2 regions of the Paenibacillus sp. SEL1 genome follow, and region 2 is predicted to be linked to the other one. Evidence: riboswitches for the same ligand, from Rfam matches in the RefSeq annotation. Region 2 holds a riboswitch; the other holds the start of a gene.

Region 1 (7,537 bases), 160 kb from region 2:
TTTTCAGCAGGACTCATTGACTATTTGGTCAATATGAAACTCTCCACCCACCCATTGCGAATGATTCCGGTCGGGCTTGTGTTCGCCCTCATCTATTACTTTCTGTTCCGATTTATCATTCTCAAATTCAACCTAAAAACTCCTGGGCGTGAAGATGATGTAGAAGACAGTCTCCTGTCTGAGGTTAACGAAACTATATCCGATGGAAAGGCAAGCACCACATCCGACACTCAATCCAGTCAGGCAGGCAGAATACTAACCTATCTCGGCGGTACGGACAATATCCAAAGCATTGATGCCTGCATCACGCGGCTGCGTCTTGTCGTCAAAGACGACAAAGCGGTTAACGATCAAGCTCTCAAGCAGCTCGGAGCGTCGGGAATCATCAGGCTTGGTAATGGTACCCTGCAGGTTATTTTCGGGACTCGGTCCGAAATTCTGAAAGATGAAATACAGCGGTTGATGTCATAGGCTGAATCCCTAACTTAAACACGTGCGTTCTTCATATAACAGACGCGCGTGCTTTTTTTTAGTAATAAACGTTTCAAATTTTTTGTTTTTGGTTAAGGCAATGCACATAAATGGGTAACAGCTTCATATGATGGAGCTAAACCATTTACAACTTGTTTAGCAGGCAGATTATCTCAGACAGCAAGGAGGGAAATGATGTGAAGACAGTACAATGGCTGGTACTATGTCTTGCTTTTTTCACGATGTTCAGTGCTTGTAGTGAACCCTCGTCCTCTGAAAGTCAATCATCTGAAACTAATTTGTCAAACGGAAAAAAGATAACGCTTACATTATGGTACTGGAACCGTTCAATTGACGATGAACTACTCGCCCAGGCGGAAAAACAATTTCCCAACATTGAATTAAAAACTCAAAAAATAGGCGGTGACTTCAAAGCCAAACTGAAGACAACGCTCGCAGCTCGTTCCGGTGAACCAGACATCGTAGCTCTGAACGATTGGATGGTGGAGCTGTTCCCCAGTGCGGATCGTTTTTATGACTTAAGGGAACTCGGAGCAGACCGCTTGAAGGATCAATATTTGGAATGGAAATGGAATCAAGGGATCACTCCTGATGGTAAAATGATTGCATTTCCCATGGATACTGGGCCTACCGCCCTCTTCTACCGAAGTGATCTGTTTGCACAAGCAGGCTTGCCTAGTGATCCTGAAAAGGTTAGTGCCTCCATCCGCACCTGGGATGATTACATGGCTGCCGGAGAACAACTTCAGCAGAAATTCGGAAGCCGTTCATTTTTGGCTGATAATATTGTAAACGTTTACAATCAAGTACTCGCTCAGCACACAAACCTTTACTTCAAGCCGGATGGCAGCTATATCGGCAATCAATCTCCTGACATCCGTCTGGGCTGGAAAACCGCTGTCGATTTCCACAAGAAGCATCTGCTCGCCAATGCGGATGGCTGGACTCCCGAATGGAACGCTTCGGTCAATAACGGCAAAATTGCCTCTTTTGTAGGGGCTATCTGGATGAAGCAAGTTCTCACAGAGGCCGCGCCGGATACAGCGGGCAAATGGAGAGTCGCCCGTGCTCCTGGAGGAGACGGCAACCTGGGTGGTTCTTTCATTTCTATCCTCAAATCCAGCAAACATCCCAAAGAAGCCTTTGAAGTCCTGACCTGGCTGCAAAACCCGGAACACCAGCTGGAAGCCTACCACAAAATCGGACTGTTCCCGTCCACTCCCGGCGTCTATAACGATCCTATCATGGGGACACCCGAGCCTTTCTTTGGTGGTCAGGCCACCGGACTCATCTTTGCCACCTCCGCACGTCATGTGAAAAGCAGCTATTTCGGCGAGCGCTATCCTGTCATCCACGGCATTGTGACTCGTCGCCTTGCTAATGTCGCCAAGCAGGATGCCAATTCCGATGTATTATGGACGGAAACCATGGATCGAATCGAACGAGAATTACAGCGGTAAAAAACAAAATTCAAAAAAGGCGTGTGGACATTATGCTGAGAGAAATCTGGAAGCACCGTGCCGTTTATGCTGCGATCTCGCCGTTTTATCTGCTGTTTGGCATCTTTGGACTGTTTCCGATTGGCTTTTCATTATATCTAGCGTTTCACAAATGGGACGGGATCGGGGACATGACCTACAACGGCTGGGGCAACTTTCGCTACCTTGTGACAGACAATGAATTTTGGCAGGCTGTAGGCAACACCTTTGTGATCTGGGTGTATGCAACGATTCCCATGCTATTCTTCGCACTGATTATTGCCTTTCTGCTTTATGCCCCTTTTGTGAAAATGCGCACCTTATGGCGAGTTGGATTCTTCCTGCCCAATGTGACATCTATTGTGGCTGTTGCCATCATATTTGGTGCCTTATTTGCCAACAATTTTGGATTTCTCAACTACCTTCTGCAACTCTTGGGACTACCCATGGTTCAATGGTTGAATGTGCCATGGGGTATCCAAATTGCCATTTCTTCTATGGTCGTATGGAGATGGATGGGCTATAACGCAATCATCTATTTGGCCGGACTCCAGAGTATTCCGCATGTGCTGTATGAGGCCGCCAAAATAGACGGGGCAACCGGAGCGCAAGCTTTTTTCCGCATCACTATCCCCATGCTGCGCCCAGTCATTCTGTTTACGGTCATTACGTCCACCATCGGCGGTATGCAGCTCTTCACCGAGCCACAGGTCCTGGTCGGTAATGACGGCGGTTCCGGGGCAAGTGGCATGACCATCGTTTTATACCTGTACCGCGAGTCGTTCATTAACAACTATTTTGGATATGGTGCAGCCGTCGGATGGGGCATGTTCCTCATCATTGCTCTATTCTCCATCATAAACTGGAAACTCGTTCAAGGTAAAAAATAACGATGGGAAGGAGCTTCACAACATGATGCAGACACGCGCAAAATCCTTTGTTTTATATGCCGGATTGTTGGTGGGAATCATCCTGTCGATGTTTCCATTTTACTGGCTGATCGTCATGGCAACTCGTACCACTTCAGACATCTACCGTTTTCCACCGCAATTGTGGTTTGGCAGCCACTTCTTGGATAACATAACGAGAGTATTACAGCAGATTAATTTTGTCGGAGCCTTTTTTAATACCCTTTTTGTAGCCAGTTCTGTTACCCTATTGGTTCTGTTTTTCGATTCACTGGCAGGTTTTGCATTCGCCAAGTTTGATTTTCCGGGCAAAAAAGTGCTATTTATCGTTCTGCTAGCTACAATGATGGTCCCTTCACAACTTTCGCTTGTCCCCTCCTTTGTCATGATGGCCTCCTTTGGATGGGTAGGTACGTTCAAAGCGCTTATCATCCCGGGGATGGTAAATGCCTTCGGCATTTTCTGGATTCGTCAATATGCGGAAGAATCCATCCCAAAGGAGCTGCTGGATGCGGGCCGGATGGACGGATGCAGCTTTTTTCGACTGTACTTGAATGTAGCACTGCCTATTCTACGTCCTGCGTTCGCTTTTCTCGGCGCGTTTACCTTTATAGGAGCTTGGAATGATTATTTATGGCCGCTAATCGTCTTAACGGATGAGCGTAAATTCACGCTCCAGATTGCACTGTCACAATTGAACGGAATTTACAATACGGATTATGCGATGGTCATTGCGGGCACCCTGCTGGCTGTACTGCCACTTATTATTTTGTTTCTTTTCATTAGCCGCCAGTTTATTTCCGATCTTGCCGCTGGAGCGGTCAAAGATTAGATTTACTTGAATTCCCTTATTCATTTCATGTATAATGGTTAATCGTCATTTCAAATAGCTTACATGATGAAGTTAGGTATCCAACAGGCAATCAGGTTAAGCGATTTACGATTTGAACATGAACTATGAACTGAGGGGAACTTTCCAGATGAACAAATTCACATATTATAACCCCACCAAATTAATATTTGGAGACAATCAAATTGGAGAACTGCAGCAGGAGCTGCTGAATTATGGCAAAAATATTTTACTGATATACGGAGGCGGAAGTGTCAAGCGAAATGGTCTGTATGACCAGGTATTAAACGCGTTAGAGCCGCTACATCTTAACATTCATGAATTGTCCGGCGTAGAGCCGAATCCGCGCTTGTCCACCGTTAAGAAGGGCATCGACATTTGCCGAAATGAAAACATCGACTTCTTACTTGCAGTAGGCGGCGGAAGCGTTATTGATTGCACCAAAGCCATCGCAGCAGGGGCTAAATATGACGGCGATGTGTGGGATATTATCAACAAAAAGCACATGCCGACCGAGGCTCTACCATTCGGCACCATCCTCACACTCGCCGCCACCGGTTCAGAAATGAATCCGGATTCTGTCATCACCAACTGGGAAACGAACGAAAAATACGTATGGGGCAGCGCGGTGACGCATCCGAAATTTTCGATTCTGGACCCAAAAAACACCTTCTCTGTGCCACGTGATCAGACGGTATATGGCATGGTGGATATGATGAGCCATGTGTTTGAACAGTATTTTCACAATGTTAAAAATACACCGTTGCAAGATCGTATGTGCTTTTCCGTGCTGCAAACCGTGATCGAAACTGCACCTAAACTGCTAGAGGATTTGCACAACTACGAGCATCGTGAAACGATTTTATATGCCGGAACGATTGCTCTTAACGGAACACTGCAAATGGGCTACTTCGGGGACTGGGCTTCGCATACGATTGAACATGCATTATCCGCTGTATATGATATTCCTCATGCTGGCGGTCTGGCAATTCTGTTTCCCAACTGGATGAGACATACAGTGGATCAGGATGCTGCACGCATGAAGCGGCTGATGCTCAGCATGTTTGACTTAGACACCGTAGGTAAAACAGATAGAGAAATCGCCTTGGAAGGTATTGACCGTCTTAGTGCATTCTGGACAAGTCTCGGTGCCCCTTCTACGCTGGCCGATTACAATATTAATGATGAGCAATTGGAAAAAATCGCGGACATTGCAGACCGTGAAATGGAGTACGGAGGATTTGGTAATTATAAAAAGCTGAATCAAGAAGATATTTTAGCTATTTTGCGTGCATCGTTGTAACATTCAAAAGGGAGTGTCCTCAAGCCTGTGATGGCTGAGGGCACTCCCTTTTGGAATTTATGAATTAACCGTTTGTCCCTTTTCTTCTACTTGAATAGCAGCCCCTACATTGGCACCTGCAAGAATGCCCTTTTTCTTATTAGGATACAGAGAATCCATATAGGTTCGGGTTTCTGCAACTACGATTCCCGATAAGCCAAGCAGTGCAATCAGATTCGGGAAAGCCATCATTGCGTTAAAGATATCTGCCAGCAGCCAAATGGCTTCCAACTTGATGAACGCACCTCCTGCTACAAGTGCGATGAACAGATAACGGTATGGTTTAATCCATTTGACACCCAGTAAATATTCAACACAACGTTCTCCGTAGTAATTCCAGCCAAGTATCGTTGTGAACGCAAATAAAATAAGGCTAATCGTCACGAGCTCTGCACCAGCCGGAAAGGCACTGGAAAACGCATGCTGGGTCATCAGACCTCCATCGTCATTTCCACTCCATATTCCCGTAACCAGCAACGTAAATCCCGTCAGATTACAAATAATCATCGTATCAATAAATACGCCTGTCATGGATATCAGCCCTTGTTCTGCAGGCCATTTCGTCTTAGCAGCTGCTGCTGCAATTGGCGCACTTCCCAAACCGGCTTCATTAGCAAAAATACCTCTGGCAACTCCGCTTCGCATCGCCAACATAATCGTCGCTCCGGCAAATCCACCCGTTGCAGATGTGGTCGAGAAGGCCCCTTGTAATACTAAAGCAATCGCATGAGGAAGCTCTCCTGCAAACTTAATGAGTACAATTAAGCAAACTACGATATAGAGCCCCGACATGAATGGAACAATCTTTGTGGATACCTTGGCAATACTTTTGAGTCCTCCAATCGTAACAACAGCCGTTAACACGGAAATAATGATCGCTGTAACTACCGTTGGCACTCCAAAGCTACTTTCCGTCGAAGAAACGATAGCCTTTACTTGCGGAAAAGTACCGATTCCAAATAGGGCTACAAGAACACCAGAAAAGGCAAACAACATCGCCAGCGGCTTGAAACGGCGGCCAAGTCCGTTTTCAATATAATACATCGGACCACCCGAAAATTGTCCGTTCCGGTCTTTAACACGGTATTTAACGGATAATAATCCTTCCGCATATTTGGTTGCCATCCCGAAAAAAGCTGCAACCAGCATCCAGAATAATGAACCGGGCCCACCCAGCTTGATTGCTGTCGCCACGCCAACAATACTTCCTGTACCTACAGTAGCTGCCAGTGCCGTACTCAATGCTCCGAAGCTGCTTACATCTCCACTACCTTCGTCCGGCGCTTTACCAATTAGCTTGAGCGCCAAAGGCAATCGAATAACCTGAAGCAGCTTCAAACGGATCGTTAGCCACAACCCCGTGCCCATTACGAGAATAAGAAGCGGCGCTCCCCATATCCAGCTGTCAATCGTTTCTAATACATGTACCAAATTCATTTCAACCCGCTCCTCCAGCATATTAGAAAACAAAAAAGAGTCAAATCAGCTGATTCGACTCCTGGAGAGGTTAAAGGCACGAAAAAATACAACCATCTTGTGCAGGTTACTACCTCTAATAGCTCATAAAAAAGCCTAGGGTATTCCCTGTCACAGGTTATTCGCGTCTCTGTCCTTTTGCCTGAGAGTTTAAGCAGATGTTCTCTGCGGTGCACCTTCGGCGCCCAATTAAGGGTCTCTCCAGAGTTCTGTCCGTTTACGGTCCCCGCTTGTTGCTGTAATCAGCCTAAGCACCTGAGAGTTTTGCCCCTTCGGTCGGAACTTTCGTTCCATCTCCCGCAAACATCAACCAGACATATGAAATTTTTATTCATTATACAGAAAACTTTCAGCTTATTACAAGTGAAAAGTTTGTGAAGCCCTCTGAAATATTATTATGTCTATCAAAAAAGCGGGTACAGCAAATTTCATCCTTAGGATGTCTTCTGCTATATCCGCCCGAGATGATATGGAATTACAATTCTTCACCATTGGTTGCTATCACATTTTTATACCAGTTAAATGAGTCCTTTTTGGAGCGTTTGAGCGTTCCGTTACCGTCATCATCCAGATCAACGTAAATAAATCCGTAGCGCTTGGACATTTCAGAAGTAGACATGCTCACAAGGTCGATAGGACCCCAGCTGGTGTAGCCAAGCAGATCAACACCGTCGGCAATCGCTTCCTTTATTTGGGCAATATGCTGACGCAAGTAATCAATGCGATACGTGTCATGCACAAAGGTCAATAACCACACCGCCACCGGTGAACGGGCTCATGGTCATTACATTGATTTCATTAAAGGTCAGCCAGTATTTTTACTTTATCCTTATAGCGTGTAAACACCGTTTCGGCATAATTTACGTAATGCTGTATGACTTCACGTCCCAGCCAACCATTATACTTCTGAGTCAGACCTAGCGGTGTTTCATAATGTGACAATGTTACCAGCGGTTCAATACCATACTTGCGCAGCTCATCAAATACATTG
Region 2 (7,537 bases):
AATATACCGAAGCCTCTGCCTTGGCACGAGTCGCCTCATCCAGTAGCGCAAAAACATGCTCTTTCAGTTGGGCGCTGCCTCCGATTGCATTTTCGCAAGCAATCACATGCAGCGGGCCTGCCCCTCGCTCCACCCGCCGCGCTATTCCCTCGGCAATACCTGCTGCAATATGCCTGAGGATGCTAACCCCTACCGCGGTCGTTACCAGATCAGCATGGTCTACCGCATCCGCTACAGCGGATGCATCTCTGCCGTCAATCGCCGTTACATTCGTGACCAGCTCCGTATCCTTTGTATCATTGGCTAACTCTACGGTATATTGTTTACGACGGCGTAACTCGGATACAAGGGTGTCGTTGACATCTGAAAAGACAACCTCATAGCCTGCACGCGACAGAATTAATCCGATAAAGCCGCGACCGATATTTCCTGCTCCAAAGTGGACGGCTCTCATAGCTCCAGCTCACTTTCGAACAGATCTATAATTTCCTGTGGGGTCACCGCGTTGCGAAGTTTATCCATATTTTCTTCCTCCGCACACACCACAGCGATACTCGTCAAAATCTCCATATGATCGCCGCCTTGTGCTGCAATGCCGATCACCATATATGCTTTCTCTTCCCCAAAATCTACGCCTTGCGGGAACTGAACGATGGAGATGCCTGTGGATTGAATAAGCGTCTTGGATTCCTTGGTGCCATGTGGAATAGCCAGCCCATTCCCGATGTAGGTAGACACGATCTCCTCGCGTTCCAGCATCTTGTCAATGTACTCACTTGAAATATGTCCTGCATCCAGCAGGATTTGTCCAGCCATACGAATCGCCTCATATTTGTCTTTGGCGGTTGCGTTCATTTTTACTTTGTCTATCGTCATAATACTCACGGTAGGTTCCTCCCTGTCCCTAATTTACTGTGGAAAAATTCAGCCAGCTCACTCGATATATAATTGACAATATGATCCCTGCTACCGTGTTCCAGTAGCGTAACCATGTCTTCCTGCAAAAGTAATGCACTAATCTCGCTCAATACCTCCAAGCTTTCTCTCGGCAGCTCACGAGGCCCCAACATGAGCAGCACGCATTCTACCTGTTCACCTGTATCCGCCAACAGCGGCTCTGCCAGCTTATACAAGGTAAGCGAAGGCTTGCGAATATAGTGGCTACGCGTATGAACTAAAGCAATAGAGGTATCAGAGATCACCTGACTACCTTGGCGCTCTCTTTCCATGAGTTGTGCAGCAACCGCAGAAGGCTCTGTAACATTCCCCCGCCCCGCCTCCAGCATGCATATCGCCTCTACGGTCGCCGCCATATCCATCCCTTGATTTTCCAGCGGATATACTTGAAATTGCTGTACAATGTGTACAATTTCCTCGAGACTTTTCCGCAGACCGGTAAGCCACTCCATATCCTGACCAGGCTGAACGGCCTGTTCCTGCTGATGATCATTGAGATGATGGAGTGTAATATGCTGGATGAAATGACGCAGACGGTCACCCTCCTCCTGCGTTAGCAGCGGACTGATCTTAAGATACCGATCTGGTTCAAGCGGTAGCTCTACTGTCGAAATGATCAGATCATAATCCTCCTTGGGAATCCGCACCGCCTCGTACCATGAAGCCCTATCCACAATTTTGATCTGTGGGAGCTCTTTGGCGAGCCTTGTTGCCAGAAGTCTGGATGATCCAATGCCGCTCGTGCAGACTACAATGGCCCGCACCTCCCGACGCAATTGTCGCAGCCGCTCCAGCGAAGCGCCGAAATGCATGACGAGAAATCCGATCTCTTCATCAGGCACTTTCATTTCTGTCATGCTCGCCGCAGCCTTTTTCACTGATTCGAATAAGCTGCTGTAATCCTTGCGGATTTGCTGAAGGAGAGGGTTACGAATCGACCTGCCTTCCTTCAAACGTTTGAATACCGGAGCCATATGGGCAATCAGTCCTTCACGCAGAACACGGTCCTCTTTCAATGGCGTGCCTGTCTCTTCCTCCACACGACGAATCAACTCATGAACCGACTCCAACAGTACGAGATCATCCAACGGCAGTAGTCGGGTAGAGTGATCTTCGGCATCACGAAATAGCAGCCTGAGATAAGATCGTTCCGGCTCTGGAAATTCAATATCCAGCGCCTCTGACAACTCCGTGCATATGCGTTCCACCATAGCTGTGCGAAGCATGATATTTTCATCCGAATCTGTTTTTAAATACGAGAGAAGAGGATCTATAACATACCCGAGTCGCAGACGTACCAGCGAAACGCAAATTTGAATCAGCAGCTCCATGTATTTGCTTTCCACCATGTTTTCCAACCATTTTTCATGGGGCTGCCAGAGGGCCTTTTCCACGATTAGCAGGTTATCTCTGCCAATCATCTCCAGCAACTTGTCGGCAACACGGGTTACAGGACGAAGTTCTTCCCGGGCTGAAAACAGATCGGATTCATCCAAATATTCGAGAGCCAGCTCGGAAATCGCCCGTCTTTTGTCTGTCTCCCGCCCTGTAATCTCGACCCCGTACCCCCGTCTGCGCACAAGCATGAGTCCACGTTCCTCAATCCAGTCTTGCAATTCGTCTAGATCATGACTGACCGTAGTTACCGTGACTTTCAGATCTGAAGCCAGCGCCAACAGCTTGATCGGCTCCCGTGTATCCAGCAGCATGCAGAGTACCACGATCTTTCTCTCCTCAGCCGAATATTCGTCTGACTTCGTATGCAGCAATTGTTTTCGCAGGCATACAAGCTGAGCTGGATCAGCATCTATACAGATACCGATCCCTGACTTTTTCTCCAGCTTCACCTCATGAGCTGCCAGCCAATGCTCGACTGCACCCAGTTCCCGATGAACCGTCCTTGTGCTGACATTGATCTTCGTAGCAATTTCCCCGGCTGTAACCTCTTTGGACTGCTCCAGAAGATATTCCACGATGTCACGTTGTCGTTTCGTAATATTCATAAGCGCATACCGTTCCTTCCCAAGCTCATCCCTCCAGCAGGAGACGTACATTGCATACAGTCCGCCTGACTTCGATGGGGATTAAGAATCGGATTTCAGACGTTCAACCAGCGCTTCGTATTCAGGACTCTTCAGAAAATTGTCAATGGAAATGTGCTCAGCACTCGGAGCTACTGTTTTAGCCCGGTCTGTCAACGTTTTTTGCGTAATGACAATATCCGCATCCTGTGGAATTTCACTGATTGCCGTATTCGTAACTGTTACGCCCACACCCGCCTGCTTCATTTTTTTGCGTAAAATCGAGGCACCCATAGCGCTTGAACCCATACCTGCATCACAGGAAAAGACGATTTTGTTCACTTCGGATTTATCCTTGAGCGTTCGATCTGCAGCAATTTCTGCAGCACGATCAGATTCGTGGTTATCTTCCATTACAGTGGCGTTAGCACTTGCACTCTTGCTTTGATTTTTCATATCTTTCAGGCGGGATGCAGCTTCCTCCAGCCCCTCTTCTTGTTGCTTACCAGTCTTGAGTAACACTGCGGCAACAGCAAAAGATACGACCGCAGCAGCGATCACCCCGCTTAGCATTGGCAAATATCCGCCTTTTGGCGTCATTAGAAAATAGGCGATGATGCTGCCCGGCGAAGGAGCAGCAACCAGTCCGGCACCTGTCAACATGAAACAGAAGGTTCCCACAACGCCCCCAGCTATAGCAGCAAGAATCAAAATCGGCTTCATCAAAATATAAGGGAAATAAATTTCATGAATCCCGCCGAAAAAATGAATGATGACTGCGCCAGGAGCCGACGACTTCGCAGAGCCTTTACCGAACAGGCAGTAGGCCAGCAAAATACCGAGCCCCGGCCCAGGGTTGGATTCCAGCATGAACAGTACGGATTTCCCTGTTCTTGCAGCTTCCTCCAACGCAATCGGACTTAATACTCCGTGATTCAGCGCGTTGTTTAAAAATAATACTTTTCCGGGCTCAATAATGAGGTTGACAAGCGGCAATAGCCCTGCGTTCACGAGGAACTGTACCCCTGCCGACAACACTTGACTGATCATTTGTACAACCGGGCCGATCGCCACATGGGCAAGCAGTGCTAGAATGGCACCGATAATCCCGGCCGAAAAATTATTGACCAGCATTTCAAAGCCTGATCTGACTTTGCCTTCAATGGCCTTGTCGAACTTCTTCAATATCCACGCAGCCAGCGGACCAGCGACCATCGCGCCTAGGAACATCGGGATATCGGCTCCCACTATGACACCCATCGTCATAATGGCACCAATCACACCTCCACGTTGTCCGTGAATCATCGTGCCTCCCGTGTAACCAATCAGCAGCGGCAGCAAATAATTTTTCATCGGATCAACCAGTTGTGCAAAACCTTCGTTCGGGAACCACCCGGTCGGAATAAAGAGTGCCGTAATCAATCCCCACGCGATAAAGGCTCCCATATTGGGCATAACCATACCGCTAAGAAAACGGCCAAAACGCTGTACGGCGACACGAGTGCCTCCTTTTGAACTTGGCTTTGCGTCCAATGTACTCATATTCAAATCCTCCTTGTAGGTAAGCATCACTACCTTTTCTTAAAATTCATACTAAATGACAGCGCTATCTTCATCAACGAAATGAAAACGTACTTTCGTCATGAACGTTGATGACAACATTTAAATTTAAATTATCCGAGAAGGTATTATACCTGCATAATTCTTCTTAATATGACCTGTAGCTATAGAAAATAGTCGAAAAACCGTGCTGGATTATGTATGATTCTTACTATAGGGACAACCCTCTACATCAGAATAAAACACGTAATTACGTCTGAAAAAAGACAAAAAAATAGCCGCTATGTCAAATCATAGCGACTGTTGTATACAAAAATCAGCAGACAAATAACACTCTTATTCCATACTACATTGCTCCATTACTGCTCATCGGAAATCAACTGCTCGTATTGATCCGCAGACAGTAGCTTGCCCAATGCTTCCTCCACATCTTTACCCATCTCTACTTCGATCATCCAACCTTTTTCATAGGGAGATTCATTCACTAGCTCAGGCGTACTTTCCAGCGCTTCATTCACTTTTAATACGGTTCCCGTCACCGGAGCAAAAAGGTCGGATACCGTCTTCACCGATTCAATCGTACCGATCTCCGCTCCCTGCTCAATCGTTACTCCCACCTCAGGTAATTCTACAAAAACAATATCACCCAGTTGATGCTGTGCAAAGTCTGTAATACCAATCCGCAACGTCCCATCCGCTGTGCGCTGAACCCACTCATGTTCGTCTGTATACCAAAGTTGCTGCTTTACTTCACTCATCCTGTTCCCCTCACTTCCATATGAATAAAATCGCTTTTGCTCACCTGTATTAGACAGGTTAAGATTATGACAACAAGAACACTCATGTCAATAATACTAACAAAAATACTTCATATCACCTCATATGGCGTACTATATAAAAATATGATAGCTTATAACAAACGCTTACATATCCTTATTTATATATTAAATGTTTTTTCTATTGTTTTTGATGACATTTTTATTGACATTTTGAATGAATTTGCGTATTAATGGGTTATAGCAAATGCTTTGGGAAACACCCCGACAACTGCAAACGCGGATGAACGCGGAGGGAGAGACTGCTAAAAAGATTCGCATAGCTGTTGCGGCTTATGAAACATAAGTTCACGCGAATCGGATCAAGTTGTTATCTGCAAAGCCAGGTAATATACTGTTGATCCCGAAGGTAGCGCCGAAGGAGTAAGCCTGCATTGCAGGTGAATCTCTCAGGCAAAAGGACCTCTGCCGGACGCATCTCTGGAGAGCATTCGCTATTGGAGCGGATCACCCAAGGGGAAACCCGGTACATACCGGGGTAACTTTCTGGTATCAAGGACAGAGCTGAAAAAAGAGTGTAGACTGCCGTCTATACGTTTTTTTCGGCCTGTCTTTTTTGTTTAGCCGATCACACCGGATAGGAGTGGAAAAATGACTAATTTGCGAAAAACACCGCTATATTCGTCCTACGGGACGCAGTCTGGGGTTCGTTGTATTGACTTTGGCGGCTGGGAGCTCCCCGTTCAGTTTAGCGGCATTCAAAAGGAGCATGAGGCCGTCCGGCAACGTGCGGGTTTATTCGATGTATCGCATATGGGCGAATTTTTGGTTGAAGGCAAAGAGGCCGAAGCTTTTCTGCAAAGGATGACCACGAATGATGTCAGCCAGTTGGAACCAGGTCAGGCACAATATTCACTCCTGTGTTACCCCGATGGAGGGGTAGTAGACGACCTGCTTGTTTACTGCAAAGGACCGGAGCGCTACATGCTCGTTGTGAACGCCTCTAACATCGATAAGGATTGGGATTGGCTAATTCGCCATATGCCTGCATCCGTTCACATGGAGAATGTGTCTGATGCGATAGCATTGCTGGCGTTGCAAGGACCGGAAGCAGCACGTATTGCCGCAGCCGTGGCAGATACGGACATTACGAATCTGGCATCTTTCCGCTTCCATGAGAATGTGCCATTGTTCGGAGCAAAAGCACTCGTCTCACGAACCGGATATACGGGTGAAGACGGTTTTGAATTTTACGTACCTGCCGCGGAAGCAACAGCCATATGGGAGGGTTTGCTTCGTTCCGGTGAGTCGTATGGGCTGATTCCCGCTGGACTTGGTGCTCGGGATACCCTACGCTTTGAGGCACGGTTGCCGCTGTACGGACAGGAGTTATCTGCCACGATTTCACCACTCGAAGCCGGTCTAGGGTTCTTCGTCAAGCTGAATAAAGGAGATTTTATCGGTAGAGAAGCACTGCAACGTCAGAAAGATCAAGGGATTCCTCGCAAATTGATCGGGCTGGAAATGATGGATCGCGGTATCCCACGCGCCCATTACCCGGTATTCGCAGAAGGACAACACATCGGTGAGGTCACAACGGGGACTCAGTCGCCCACCTTGAAGCGTAATCTCGGCCTCGCCTTGGTAGACAGTCGTTTTAGCGCCCTCTCCACACCGCTGGAGGTTGAGATTCGTGGCAAACGCCTGCGTGCCGAGGTGGTGGCAGCCCCCTTTTATAAACGTCCGCGCTGATCTTAAACTCTCTTCATTTCAATAAAGCAAACATGTCAGATATGAACTTCTGGGTTTTCCATCTCACACTTTTTTATTAGCTAATTTACGATTTAAATTTTGCTTTTCGAAAGGAGCCAGAACCTATGAAGCAGCATCGTTATCTCCCTATGACTGAACAGGATCAAACCGAAATGCTGCGTGTGGTCGGCATTTCATCCATCGATGATTTATTCAGTGACATTCCAGAGGCCATTCGATATCAAGGGGAACTCCCTCTTTCTTCTCGACTCGACGAGAGAGCCTTAACCCGCCACTTGGCCGAGCTGGCTGGACACAACGCCAATACAGACACACATGCCAGCTTTCTTGGCGCAGGAATTTATGATCATCATATTCCGTCTGTCATCCAGCACATCACTTCACGCTCGGAATTCTATACAGCCTACACCCCCTATCAGCCGGAAGTAAGCCAAGGCGAGCTACAAGCCA

Evidence for each region. A riboswitch is a leader RNA that binds a small molecule or an ion and turns the genes downstream of it on or off. The one in region 2 is predicted to bind glycine.
Region 1: linked by a shared signal. The riboswitch ahead of ACYCSE_RS03055 (alanine/glycine:cation symporter family protein) and the one ahead of gcvT (glycine cleavage system aminomethyltransferase GcvT) in region 2 are both predicted to bind glycine.

The regions. Positions count from the first base shown of each region.
Region 1 is NZ_CM137723.1:670,332-677,868, forward strand. It holds gene ACYCSE_RS03030 (PTS transporter subunit EIIC) at 1-471, shown strand, start outside; gene ACYCSE_RS03035 (ABC transporter substrate-binding protein) at 669-1,952, shown strand; gene ACYCSE_RS03040 (carbohydrate ABC transporter permease) at 1,985-2,860, shown strand; gene ACYCSE_RS03045 (carbohydrate ABC transporter permease) at 2,883-3,710, shown strand; gene ACYCSE_RS03050 (iron-containing alcohol dehydrogenase) at 3,859-5,031, shown strand; gene ACYCSE_RS03055 (alanine/glycine:cation symporter family protein) at 5,089-6,507, opposite strand; glycine riboswitch at 6,667-6,761, opposite strand; glycine riboswitch at 6,780-6,856, opposite strand; partial or broken gene ACYCSE_RS03060 (glycoside hydrolase family 1 protein) at 7,022-7,537, opposite strand, start outside.
Region 2 is NZ_CM137723.1:509,252-516,788, forward strand. It holds gene ACYCSE_RS02295 (mannitol-1-phosphate 5-dehydrogenase) at 1-454, opposite strand, end outside; gene ACYCSE_RS02300 (PTS sugar transporter subunit IIA) at 451-885, opposite strand; gene ACYCSE_RS02305 (BglG family transcription antiterminator) at 882-2,960, opposite strand; gene ACYCSE_RS02310 (PTS mannitol transporter subunit IICB) at 3,042-4,520, opposite strand; gene gcvH (glycine cleavage system protein GcvH) at 4,898-5,296, opposite strand; glycine riboswitch at 5,691-5,789, shown strand; gene gcvT (glycine cleavage system aminomethyltransferase GcvT) at 5,966-7,066, shown strand; gene gcvPA (aminomethyl-transferring glycine dehydrogenase subunit GcvPA) at 7,192-7,537, shown strand, end outside.